4 regions of the Photobacterium minamisatsumaniensis genome follow, and region 1 is predicted to be linked to each of the others. Evidence: predicted binding sites of a transcription regulator. Region 1 holds the regulator's gene; each other region holds the start of a gene.
What was found. Region 1 encodes CRP, which controls carbon source genes, mostly activating them, when cyclic AMP is high. Its sites were predicted from a motif close to TGTGANNNNNNTCACA; they were not measured.

Region 1 (3,205 bases):
GACCACATTGCGTTACGGACGTTCAATTTACCTAAAGTGGGCCTAGATAGGCTAGCGGCGCCGTTTATTGCATTGGGTTATAAACCTTGTGGTAAGTATCACTTTGAAGCGAAGAAGCTTTATGCTGAGCACTTTGAACATCCAAATCCAGATGCACCGAAAGTCTTTATCAGTGAATTGCTAGTAGGGCAGTTTAGCTCGTTGCTACAGCAAACCGTTCGAGAGCTTGTCGATCAAGTACCTGAAGCGGCGATGCGTGATCCAGCCTTCTTGTATGGTGGGCGGCGTTGGGACCTCGACTATGCCACTTATGAGTTGCTGGTAGCAGAAAGTGAATACGCAGGGTGGTTAGCCGCGCACGGTTTTGGTGCCAACCATTTTACGGTCAATATTAATCAGCTCGAGCAATTTACCGAGGTCGAAGAGGTTAATCATTTACTGCGCCATAACGGCTTTTCGATTAATGAATCTGGGGGCGATGTGAAAGGTAGCCCAGAGGTAATGCTAGAGCAATCAGCGACGATTGCCGATACTGTTGATGTTGGCTTTACCGATGGTGTGTTTAGTATCGCGGGGGGATTTTACGAATTTGCTAAGCGCTATGCTACACCAGACGGTGAGTTATATCGTGGCTTTGTTGAAGCGTCAGCGGATAAAATTTTTGAAAGCACCCACGCGAAGAAAGGCTAAATTCTCTGGCGTGAAAAGAGATTAACCCCATAGCCCACTGTTATGAAATACGGTGGGTTTATCGTGTGCGATAAGAGTCAAACGTGTTTGGGGTAGACTAATGGCACTGGCTATCAAGTGGTGTGATCCCAAATTCATGCTTAGCAAGTTGCCCTTTATGGTATGGCGAAGTCGTTTGTTGTTCAAAATAGTGCCGACGCCCGCTAAAGCCTGTCATTTCAACTGTTGGGGGAAGGGGGGCAATAACGCTCGTATTGCTTGCAGGAAAGCCATTTGCTGAAAAACGTTCGAGATCCATATCAATTTTATCCATGTGAATGACGTATTATCACTTACGCCAGATATGCACAATGTAGCACTTGATGGTGAGGATACAAGAAAGAAAAAGTGAGCAATACGGCAAAAATACCATTTTGGTATGAATTCCCGGATCAAAAAAGCCGCCTGAGGCGGCTTTTTATTATCAATGATGGCACGCGAAATTAACGTGTACCGTATACCACGATAGTTTTACCGTGAGCAGAGATTAGGTTCTGCTCTTCCAGCATTTTCAAAATACGACCAACAGTTTCACGAGAACAACCCACGATCTGGCCAATTTCTTGGCGAGTGATCTTGATTTGCATACCGTCAGGGTGCGTCATCGCATCTGGCTGTTTCGCAAGGTTTAGAAGTGTCTGAGCGATACGGCCAGTCACATCTAGGAAAGCAAGATCACCTACTTTCTGGCTTGTAACCTGAAGACGGTTTGCCATTTGAGCAGACAGACGCATCAGAATATCAGGGTTAACTTGAATAAGCTGGCGGAATTTCTTGAAAGAAATCTCTGCTACTTCACAAGGGGTTTTTGCTCGAACCCAAGCGGTACGCTCTTGGCCTTCTTCGAACAAGCCTAACTCACCGATGAAGTCACCCTGGTTTAGGTAAGACAAGATCATTTCCTTGCCTTCTTCATCCTTGATTAGGACAGCCACAGAACCTTTAACAATGTAGTAGAGCGTTTCAGCTTTTTCACCCGCATGAATCAAAGTACTCTTTGACGGGTATTTATGAATGTGGCAATGCGAAAGAAACCACTCTAGAGTTGGATCTGTTTGAGGTTTACCTGGAACCATATTACTAACTTCCTCTGTGTTTGTTGCCCAACAACGACGTCCATCAAAAAAGGGCTGGGCCTATACTTGGTGTTCGTCGCTTAGGATATTCAGTCAACAGCTGGGCTGCAAGCTCACGTGAATAATTAGTTCAAAGTTTATCTTTTTTCAGCATGCATTTCTTGATATTGATCTATCGAGAATGGTCATTTAGTAGTCATAAGTGTGCACATGATCACACAGTTGCTATATTGTCACTAATTACCCTATAAGTAGTAAGGAAAAACAAATGCAATCACGAGTGAAATGGGTCGAGAATATGACCTTCTTAGGTCAGTCAAATTCTGGCCATAGTGTGGTTATGGATGGCAATGGCGGAGAAAAAGCGCCAAGCCCAATGGAAATGGTATTGATGGCGGCTGGGGGATGTAGCTCGGTTGATGTGGTTGATGGATTGAAATCAGCAGGGCAGAAGATTACGGGTTGTGAAGCGCAAATTTCATCTGAGCGCCGTGAGCAAGCCCCCCGTATTTTTACCTCAGCAAACCTACATTTCGTGGTTACAGGTCATGAACTCGATGAAGCGCTAGTGGCGAAAATTGTTGCTGATTCGCTAGAGAAGTATTGCTCGGTGTGCTTGATGCTTGGTGAAGGTGTTGAAATGACGCACTCTTATGAAGTGAACTGCGCTTAATTCGACACGGCCGCGAGAGACCCAAGCCCCTGAAAGGGGCTTGAATTGTATTATTTAACCAATCTTTCCTGTTTCGATCAGTTTTTGGATCAACGGGCGCATGATTAGCTCCATGGCAAAGCTCATTTTGCCACCCGGAACCACCAATGTATTGTGGCGTGACATGAATGATCCTTGGATCATTGATAACAAATAAGGGAAGTCGACATTTTTGATCCCACGAAAACGGATCACAACAAAACTCTCATCTAGGCTTGGAATGGCTTTGGCGCTGAATGGGTTTGAAGTATCAACGGTTGGTACGCGCTGAAAGTTAATATGGGTACGAGAAAACTGAGGCGTAATATAATTGAGATAGTCATCCATCGATCGCACAATTGATTCCATCACGGCTTCGCGTGAATGACCGCGATCACGGGTATCCCGTACAATCTTTTGAATCCACTCTAAGTTGACGATTGGTACCATGCCGATCAATAAATCAACGTGCTGAGCGACATTGGTTTCACCATCAACAGCACCGCCATGAAGTCCTTCATAGAACAATACGTCGGTGTTTTCTGGTAACTCCTGCCATGGTGTGAATGAACCGGGCATTTGGTTATAAGGTACGGCTTCATCAAAGGTATGCAGGTAGCGCCGAAATTGGCCGCTTCCATCATCACCATATTGGCGAAAAAAGGTTTCTAGCTGGGGAAAATCGTTAGCCTGAGGGCCGAAGTAACTA
Region 2 (3,205 bases), on a different contig from region 1:
CTTATGAACGTAACAGGTTACAAGGCTTCAATTAGGTCATACTGTAATAAGTATCAATACAGTCATAGTTAGTGTGAAACTTTCTTATTCTCCCATTGGGTAATGAAAGCGACAGAAGCAATAATAATTGCAGCACCAAGCCATAAGCGCCCTGGTGGCACCCAACTGAATACTACCCAGCCAGCAAGCACATTGAGCGGTAGTTTTGCATGGTCAAAGGGTTGGACAAAAGAGGCATCTGCAACTGCATAGGCTTTTGCAATCGCCCATTGTGCAAGGGCGGTAAGCAGGCCTGCACCAAATAATAATACCCAAGTAAGCCCTGTGCTTGGCATGGTAAAGTTCGGAACAGCAAGAAAGACATTAAACGGCGTGATTAAGATCAGCAAGTAAACCACGATGGTGGTCGGAGAATCATGTGCTGACATCTTTTTAACCATCAGTGAATAGGCAGCCCAGAAAAAAGCAGCACCGATGGGTAACAATGTTGCCCAGCTAAAACCATCTCCCCATGGTTCTAGAATAATCATGGCACCGATGAAACCGCTTAGCGTCGCAACCCAACGTGCTTTGCCCACTTTTTCTTTAAGGAAGATGCCCGATCCAATGGTTGTAAACAGGGGCGATGTCATTAATAACGCAATACCCTGCCAAATCGGTACAGGGTAAGCTAACGCCCATAGCCATAACTGGATGCCGATAACTGAAAGAAAGACCCTAAAACAGTGCATACCAAAGTATTCTGTCTTTAGTGCATTTCGCAAGCCCAGTTTGGTAAGCCAAGGGAAGATCGCAATAAGGGCAATAAAATATTGAAAGAAAGCAACAGTGGTTGATGGAATGTGCAGAATCATGCTGACGTATTGCGCCATGCTGTTGACTAAGGCGAAGGCCAAGCCAGCAATAAGCATCCAGCTAGCACCTTGGATCGGGTTATGTTGATGTGACATGCGATAAAATAATTAGTTAACTTTCGAAAAATCATACACCTGCTTACTACATGAAGATACAAGATATTTATTTTATTGATAATAAAAAACCGCCGAAATGGCGGTTTAAAATTGTCGTGCTGTTTTAAACGGAGTGTTTAAATTGCAACGTAAGTCAGCGGTACATCAGGGTTTAGTGCTTCAAGGGTTGTTTGCGTGTCAGATAGGTGGCTAATTGTACTATCAGCTTTTTCAACCAAAGCAACTTCTGTAATTTCAGACAGCAGGTAACCCGCCATGTTCATATTAACCAATGCGACTTGAAGCGGTGGTAGGCTAGGGTTGAAAGCCGCATTTTCGGCATACATACCAATGAAGGTTTGACCGTTGTTCGCTTTCAGCGCAACACCGCTAAAGTTCTTGGTATAAGGCGCATGCGCGCGGTTTGCTGCTTGGCAGGCTAATTTAACCAGCGCTTCATCTGCTTCGGTTGTCATACCGTGGTTTACCGTAGAAAGTAGCGCATCAGTAATGTTCAAGTCAGCAGGGCCAAATGATTCTGGCAGATATTCTTGAAGCGTTTTTTCTGCTCGTTCTGGTAATTGAACAACAAGTTCGTTTGCCGTTGTTAACTCATTCATGAATTGGCGACAGTGGCCACAAGGACTGTAGTTGATGGTGATGTCTTTAATGCCCGTTTCACCTTTCACCCAAGCGTGGCTAATGGCTGATTGTTCGGCATGAATGGTTTGAGATAAGCATGCGCCAACAAACTCCATGTTTGCGCCGAAATATAGCGTACCAGAAAGGCCACGAACAATGGCACCAACATAGAAATTAGAAATTGGTGCGACGGAATAAGCAGCGGCGAGAGGGAGTAAAGCGACACGTAATTCGCTGTCAGTCATTTGCGTTTGTGACAGGAGTTGAGTAAATACTTCAGAGCTCAGGGTGGCATCAAATGTCTCTGATTCTAATACGGGCTTAATCGCAGAAGCTAGATCAGCGGGTAGAGCGCCTAAAGCATCCATTACTTTAGTGTGCATGAGTTTTCACTCCGTCTTGTGTATGGAGAAATATTGTAGACTTAGCAATAAAATAATAGTGTGATCGGTATCTCATTTGTGATTCATTGTTTGCACTTGTTACACTATTGGGAGTCGGTTCACACGGTTTTAAATTTCTGAGTCTTTATTAATCAATACCTTACCTTTGTATTCGATTACCTACACAGTTATGCAAAAAGATAAACAATGATAGGAAAAACAATGGGTGCCAAAATTGATGTAATAACGCCACAAATCACTAAAGCTAATGAGCTAAATGCTCCATCTTGGTAGTTTTCTTCTGCGGCTTTCGCGGTTCCAAGTGCATGAGAAACGGTGCCCATGGTTAACCCTTTTGCGATTGGCGCTTTAATACCGAGCATTCGAAATAGTGGGTAGCCTAAGACTGCACCAAATAAGCCGGCAATAATCACCATAATGGCTGCAACCGATGGGACACCGCCGACTTGATCAGCGACTGCCATTGCAATAGGGGTCGTAACCGATTTGGGTAAAATACTGGCTGTTAGTTCTAAATCAGCACCAAGTAATAATGCAATCCCTGCTCCTGTAAGCATAGACAAAACACTGCCGACGAAACAGGCTGAAAGAATGACTTTCCATTTTTGCCTAATTTGTGAAAGTTGTTCATAAAGCGGAAAAGCAAGGGCCACAACAGCGGGTTCTAATAGGGCGTTTAACCACTTATTTTGCTCAAAATAGGTTTCATAAGGTACATCTAGCCACATGAGCAATGGAATGATAATCACAAGGCATATGAGTAACGGATTAACGATAGGGTGTTGAAGGTGCTTTGAGATATAGCGAGCAGTGTAAAAGACCACTAATGTGGTGAGCAGCCAGATCATTGCTTTTCCTTGTACTGCACAGTAAGACCAATCACAACAAAGACGATAATGCTACTGCCAAGCGTACTTAGTAAAATAGTTAATGCGTTGGTTTGTAAGAGATCGAGGTAATTGATTAGCCCAACACCCACCGGAACAAAAAGGAGTGCCATATGACGTATAAGGAAGTGACAGCCCTTCATCGTCCAATGTGCAGGAATTAAACCTATCGATAGCAAGGCGAAGAGCAATAACATACCGATAATGCTACCGGGTATGGCAAGCTGAGTGAGGTGTTGAATGCCTTTACCAATTATTAAGCAAACGAAGATGATGAAAAATGAACGTAGATACGCCATAGGGTCCTTCAATATTAGCAAAC
Region 3 (3,205 bases), on a different contig from region 1:
CTTCCCAGCCGTTATGCTCTTTCAGCCTGCCTAGCGATAGGTAACACCATGACGGTATTGGCTGAAACAGCGTTAATCAGTTTGTGATGGTGCGGGTCTATAATACCAAGCGAACATACCCACCACCATGAAAGTTACGTTTCCCAGTGTGGACAATGTGTTTACGTAACGAAAAACATCATCGGCCAATTTATGGGCTATAAATCGTTTGAGTCAGCTAAAAAAACGCTCTACGATCCATTGGTAAGCAATACCCCCACCATAAACCCCAACGATCCCCATAACGCCAGACAATACTGGTGGCGCAGGGATAGGTAACTTCAGCGCTGAAAATAACACGCCAACAATAAACCCAGCGAACAGTGCCAATATGACTTCATTCATAATCATTCTCTCAAACGGTTTTCGCACAAGAGAAAGTGTAGTCTGCCTTACGTCGCCTGTTGTTCTTAATGGTATAAACCACATGCTAACAAACCAGAATGGCAGAAATTGGAGCGCAATCGATTTTATGGCATAAATTAAAACAACAAGCGTTAACGTTTACCCTATATGTTGATACAGATAAGGGAGCTAACCGGGGGGAAGAAAGGTGATTTGCGTTATAAAGAATAAATGGAAGTTACAGACAAAAACGCCACAGCAAAGCTGTGGCGTTTTTCATCGACTTACGTCGGCTGATTACATTGCGTTAAGCGTAACGAATAGACCAGCAATTGTTGCAGACATTAGGTTAGAAAGCGTACCTGCGGCAACAGCCTTCATACCAAATTGAGCAATCTCGTGACGACGACTCGGTGCTAGGCCACCTAGACCACCCAGTAGGATAGCTACTGATGATAGGTTAGCGAAACCACATAGAGCGAACGAAATGATAGCTTCAGTCTTCGGTGAAAGTACAACTTCTGCACCTTCAGCTAGGTATGGTGCAAAGTTTAGGTAAGCAACGAATTCGTTAACTACCAGTTTCTGACCAATGAATGAACCAGCAATAGTTGCTTCAGACCAAGGCACACCGATTAGGAATGCAAGTGGTGAGAATACGTAACCAAGGATAAATTCTAGTGTTAGTTCAGGCATACCGAACCAGCCACCAATACCACCAAGGATACCATTAACTAGGGCAATCAAACCGATGAATGCTAGTAGCATTGCACCAACGTTTAGCGCAAGCTGCATACCAGATGAAGCACCTGCAGCCGCAGCATCGATAACGTTCGCTGGTTTGTCGTCAGCATCGTCAGCATCGCCAGCAAACTGTTCAACAGCTTCTTCAGTTTCAGGCTTGATGATCTTAGCAAATAGAAGACCACCCGGTGCTGCCATGAATGATGCGGCAATTAGGTACTCTAGAGGAACACCCATTGATGCGTAACCTGCAAGTACACCACCAGCAACAGACGCTAGACCACCACACATTACTGCAAACAGCTCAGACTGAGTCATTTTTGGTACGAACGGACGAATCACCAATGGTGCTTCCGTTTGACCAACGAAGATGTTAGCTGTTGCAGACATAGATTCCGCGCGAGACGTACCTAGTGCTTTCTGCAGACCACCACCAAGTACATTGATTACAACCTGCATAATGCCTAGGTAGTAAAGTACGCTGATTAGTGCAGAGAAGAAAACAATTACAGGTAGTACACGTAAGGCGAAGACGAAACCGCCACCACCAAACACTTCAAACATAGTGTCTGAAGTCAGACCACCAAATAGGAAGTTAATACCATCGTTACCGTAAGCGATAACGTTGGAAACAGCCGTTGACATACCGTATAGCACGTCACGACCAACTGGTACATAAAGAACAAATGCACCTAAACAGAATTGGATGGCAAATGCACCACCAACAGTACGTAGATTAATAGCTTTACGGTTATCAGATAGTAGTACCGCTAGACCTAGCAATACAACCATCCCAACCAGGCTCATAAACAGGCTCATGGTTTATGGCTTCCCTTTAGTTAAGTTTTTTGGCGTCTCGACAATTTGGCTCATTAAGAGTCCGGCGCATTATACCCATGCTGAGACGGATAAAGTAATGCAGGAATCACAGTTTTTAGAGAGACAGAGTAAAAGTTCAATCTCATTTGTGAGCTACCTCACAAAAAGGAAAACGTTTAACGCAACCGTTTCGCGCAATCGTTTTTATTGTGACTTAGGTTCACAACGAAATACTAAAAAGTTCAGCTGTGGTTAAGGTGATAACCCGCTCAATCTCTTGTTCACTTTCCACTCTAATCTCTGCAAGTTCACGCATAATATTAGCAAGTCGGTCTGGTCGATTAGGCTCCCCTTGAAACCCTGCTATCGGCATATCCGGCGCATCCGTTTCCAGCAAAAGTGTTGCCAAAGGCAATGTCGCTATTGTATTACGTGTTTTATTGGCTCTGCGATATGTAATCGTTCCACCAACGCCAATTTTGATACCTAGATCAATAAGCTGCCTTGCTTGCGGGTAACTACCACTAAAAGCGTGGTATACCCCACCTGCAATCGGTGGATTTTGCCTCAAAACACGCATTAACTCAGGGAAGGCTTTTCTACAATGAAGAATAATGGGTAAGTTATGTTCATTAGCCAGCACCAACTGTTGAGTTAGTAACGAAATCTGTTGATTTCGATTTGCATCCGTAATGGCAAAGTCTAGACCACATTCGCCAACAGCTACGCACCGAGAGGCATTTTTTTCTCTCAATTCTGATTCAACAGCAAGCTCCGAGGCCAACCGAGCAATGGCGTTCTCTGTATGCTCTGCGCTAAAAAAAGGGTGCAACCCCAGAGCATAATAAACATTGTCGAACACAGCACTCAACTGGCGGATCGCCTGCCAATTACGCTCACCGACAGCAGGAACCACAACAATGCCGACTCCAGCCTCTTGCGCCAAGGTTAAATACGCCTTTGGGTCATCGCAGAAAGGTGGAAAATCAAAATGGCAATGACTGTCAATCAGCATCTATTTTGTTACATGTTGAATGCGCTAACGACTTAGCACGGTTCTTCGGGTGGCGGGCATCATCATTATCATAGCGAACAGGTGCACAGCAACGACGGTTCTCTGGCACAAACCCCATTCGTTCACACCAGCGGTCATATGCCGCAACCCACTTTTTTACCGTTACCAACATACCTACTCCTGCATCGATTTAGCTACCATGACGATCATACTGCGTCCTGTCACTAGAATGGTATCATGTGG
Region 4 (3,205 bases), on a different contig from region 1:
CGAAATTCAGTGACATGACGTTCCCACTCAACCTCTTCGATATTGAGTTTATCCAACACCTCTGCCGTTAGGGCAAACAAGCCAGAAGCCAATGCGGCACGCATGCTACGATCATCCTCAGGTGTTAACACTGCGATCAAAAATCGTTGAATATCAACCGCTTCAACACTGGCAAAAACACTGTCTCGGTTAGACAGGTAAACACTGGCAATGCCTTGTTCTGCCAGTGCTTGGCGGATCAAAGTCCCTTCACTACCGGTACGCACCAACACCGATATATCACAAGCATTGATCGGCTTACTTTTTTCACCATCAACCAGCAACGCTTCACCTTGCTGAGAAAGGGTCAGGATCTTTTGGATTTCTGCCGCTGTCGCCAGCGCCATGGTTTTCTGATAATCACCTTTTTTAACTGGCTCATCCGCTTCTTGCCGCCACAAACTCAGCGCGGGCTGCTTCACTCCAGACAGCAGCCAGCTACGGCTCGCCGCCTTCGGGCTATGGGCGACCGGTAAGAACGTAATATCTTGATCATAAATAAATGGTCGTTGAGGCTGTTCAAAAATACAGTTAACCGCTTCGATCATTTCAGCGGTCGAGCGCCAGTTCGTACCCAATGTATAATGCGCAGAAACCTGTCGGCGCGCCTGAATATAAGTAAAGATATCGGCGCCACGGAAAGCATAAATAGCCTGTTTCGGGTCCCCAATCATAAACAAACCGCACGGGCCTGCCTCTTCACCGTCAGAGGTTTTATGATCTTCGCCATACACGGTATTAAAAATACTGTATTGCAGCGGATCGGTATCTTGGAATTCATCGATCATCGCGACGGGGAATAAATTACGGATCCGCGCTGCAAGTGTCGCGCTTTCATCATTGCCTAGCGCAGCGGCTAGCTGGGTCAACAGATCATCAAACGATAGCCAACCTTTGCGTCGCTTTGCTTCCGCAAGCAATACACGGCACTCTTTAATGGCATGAGCCAACAAAGGATCACGCACATTGGGTTTGTTTTCGAGTAACTCATTAATGGCAACAAAAGCAGGGTGCTCTGGCGCCTGCCCTTTGGTCGTTTTATCAAACAGCACTTGCTGGCTAAACTTTTCAAGTGACTTAGGTAGCTTGTAACCAGTGTTATCACGATTTGCCCATTCACCCACTTCACTCAATGCTTTAGGCAAGCTGGTTTTGGTATAGCTGCGCTTATTCACTCCAGAGCTGGCGATCAGATCTTGGAAATCGGCTGCACCTTCACGCCACAAGGTTTTTACCTGATCAATACGGGCGAGGTTATTATCATGAAACTGCTCGATATCACCTTCCAGCTCAGGGGCACGAATTTCAACTTCAGCGCCTGATAAAAAGACATTTACCTCACGCAGCAATGCCGCTGGTGACGCCCAAATATTACGCACTTCCCCCGCTAAACTGCGTGCTAATGGGTAGAAGTTACGGCGCCAGTAATCGGCAACCACCTGCGCCCTCAACTGGCTTTCTTCAGTCACAAACTCATTATTGAACAAGCTACCGGACTCAAAGGCATTCTGGGTCAACATGCGCTGACAGAAGCCATGAATGGTAAAGATCGCCGCCTCATCCATTTGGCGCTCTGCCTGTAGCAAAATAGCCGCCGCCGACTTATGATCGTCAATATCATCAAGCAAGGGCTTAATGACCGGATCATCACTATGCCCTCGACTAAAGGCGATACGGGCATCATGAATACGGCGACGAATACGATCCCTCAGCTCCGCCGTTGCCGCCTCGGTAAATGTCACTACCAAGATCTGATCAACGGTGAGTTCACGAGGAAAGCGACTTTGCTTATCACCATGGCCAAGTAGCAAACGTAAATACAAACTCGCAATGGTGAAGGTCTTACCGGTGCCGGCAGAAGCTTCAATCAACCGATTACCATGAAGCGGAAAAGTCATCGGAGCCAATGCTTCCGGTGTTGTCAAAATAGGTTGCTGAGTCATTGGATACACAGATTCCTGTTGTTGTGGCAAGGTCGAGACAGAGGCTAAACCTTACCAACTCAAGATTATTTTTTGTGACCAGACACAAATTCAAATGAATCGGTCGATTAAAATCACTAAGTGTTATATCAGTATGAGAGATCTTTCACGTTTTCCGCCGCCACTGTCCGTTAGTATCCAAGGCACGAAATCTGGTCACCTCTGGACCTGTGGTCGTACAGCGAACACCCTACAATAATTATGATTTGCTGGCGGCCACGCTACACCCTCTTACTCTCGATCTTGCCGCAAATGCAATATTGCTGGTTTCAGCAAAGACTCTCCCCAATGTTGCAAGTCAGCAGCTAGCTCATCATGCCATTCCGGCCATACGCGATTGATATATGCATTCTTCCCCTCGCCTTCAAACATGTAACCACCGTTAAATGCTTCTGCCATTTTCCCTTTTGCTTTATCAAGTGTATCTACGTCATCACACCAATTACCTTGCTTATCAAGACAAGACTGCATCCCCGATAGTACTGTACGAGGGAAATACGGTAACGGTAAGGTCAAACCGAGGTAATAAGCCTCGACCAAGATGATCAATTGCGTTAATGCGTACTCAGCAGATACCGGTTCAAAGAAAAAGACCCCATCGACCCCCACCAAGTAGGTGTTTGCCGATTTGGCCGACAACGCGAGACATAAATGATCTAACCAGCCTTGTAAGATATCTTGTGCGCGTACTTTACCTGGGCGATAACGCACCAGCCCTTGTTGAGTGACATGTTTCAGCCAACCTTGTAACCGTAGTTCGCGCTCGCCCAATGCAAGGACAATATCCACTTCAACATCTGGGAGCGGGGCAACCATTAAATCGGTGATCGTTTGAGCCAGAGCCTCAATTTGCGTGCGCTCATCCATCAATTCAAGCTCACCAAACTGCGCCAGTGGCAACCCACCAGCCGCTTGCTGATATTGGGAAAATTGGCTAAATGCCGCATCGAGATCAGTGATACCTTGCGCGTGGCTATCAAGGAAGGTCGTAAGCAGCTCTTGGCGTAATTGAAAGCGACTTAACCCATCAAGCGCGAAAGGCTCATCATCTTCAACTGCACCTTGGCTCGCATCGAAATACACCTTCAGGCGACGGTTAAAAAAGTATTGCACTGGCAAGCGCCAGAAACGGGCAAGCTCTGCAAGTTCCAACACGTCTCCAGCGGTACTATCAACAGCTTCAG

Region 2: a site for CRP is predicted at 2,035-2,050, ahead of cdd (cytidine deaminase). Genes of this name have one in related genera too.
Region 3: a site for CRP is predicted at 2,095-2,110, ahead of L4D78_RS07315 (NupC/NupG family nucleoside CNT transporter). Genes of this name have one in related genera too.
Region 4: a site for CRP is predicted at 2,117-2,132, ahead of recB (exodeoxyribonuclease V subunit beta). Genes of this name have one in related genera too.

What each region holds. Positions count from the first base shown of each region.
Region 1 covers NZ_JAKJSI010000014.1:191,232-194,436, forward strand. Annotated here, with positions in the region: gene L4D78_RS07015 (DUF1338 domain-containing protein) at 1-690, shown strand, start outside; gene L4D78_RS07020 (hypothetical protein) at 788-1,003, opposite strand; gene crp (cAMP-activated global transcriptional regulator CRP) at 1,173-1,805, opposite strand; gene L4D78_RS07030 (OsmC family protein) at 2,074-2,478, shown strand; gene L4D78_RS07035 (phosphoribulokinase) at 2,533-3,205, opposite strand, start outside.
Region 2 covers NZ_JAKJSI010000002.1:17,639-20,843, reverse strand. Annotated here, with positions in the region: gene L4D78_RS00170 (DMT family transporter) at 69-950, opposite strand; gene cdd (cytidine deaminase) at 1,088-1,975, opposite strand; gene L4D78_RS00160 (CidB/LrgB family autolysis modulator) at 2,164-2,844, opposite strand; gene L4D78_RS00155 (CidA/LrgA family protein) at 2,841-3,182, opposite strand.
Region 3 covers NZ_JAKJSI010000015.1:38,854-42,058, forward strand. Annotated here, with positions in the region: gene L4D78_RS07310 (XapX domain-containing protein) at 214-384, opposite strand; gene L4D78_RS07315 (NupC/NupG family nucleoside CNT transporter) at 682-1,947, opposite strand; gene L4D78_RS07320 (TatD family hydrolase) at 2,168-2,962, opposite strand; gene L4D78_RS07325 (DUF5363 family protein) at 2,952-3,134, opposite strand; gene glgX (glycogen debranching protein GlgX) at 3,137-3,205, opposite strand, start outside.
Region 4 covers NZ_JAKJSI010000057.1:25,327-28,531, forward strand. Annotated here, with positions in the region: gene recB (exodeoxyribonuclease V subunit beta) at 1-1,982, opposite strand, end outside; gene recC (exodeoxyribonuclease V subunit gamma) at 2,253-3,205, opposite strand, start outside.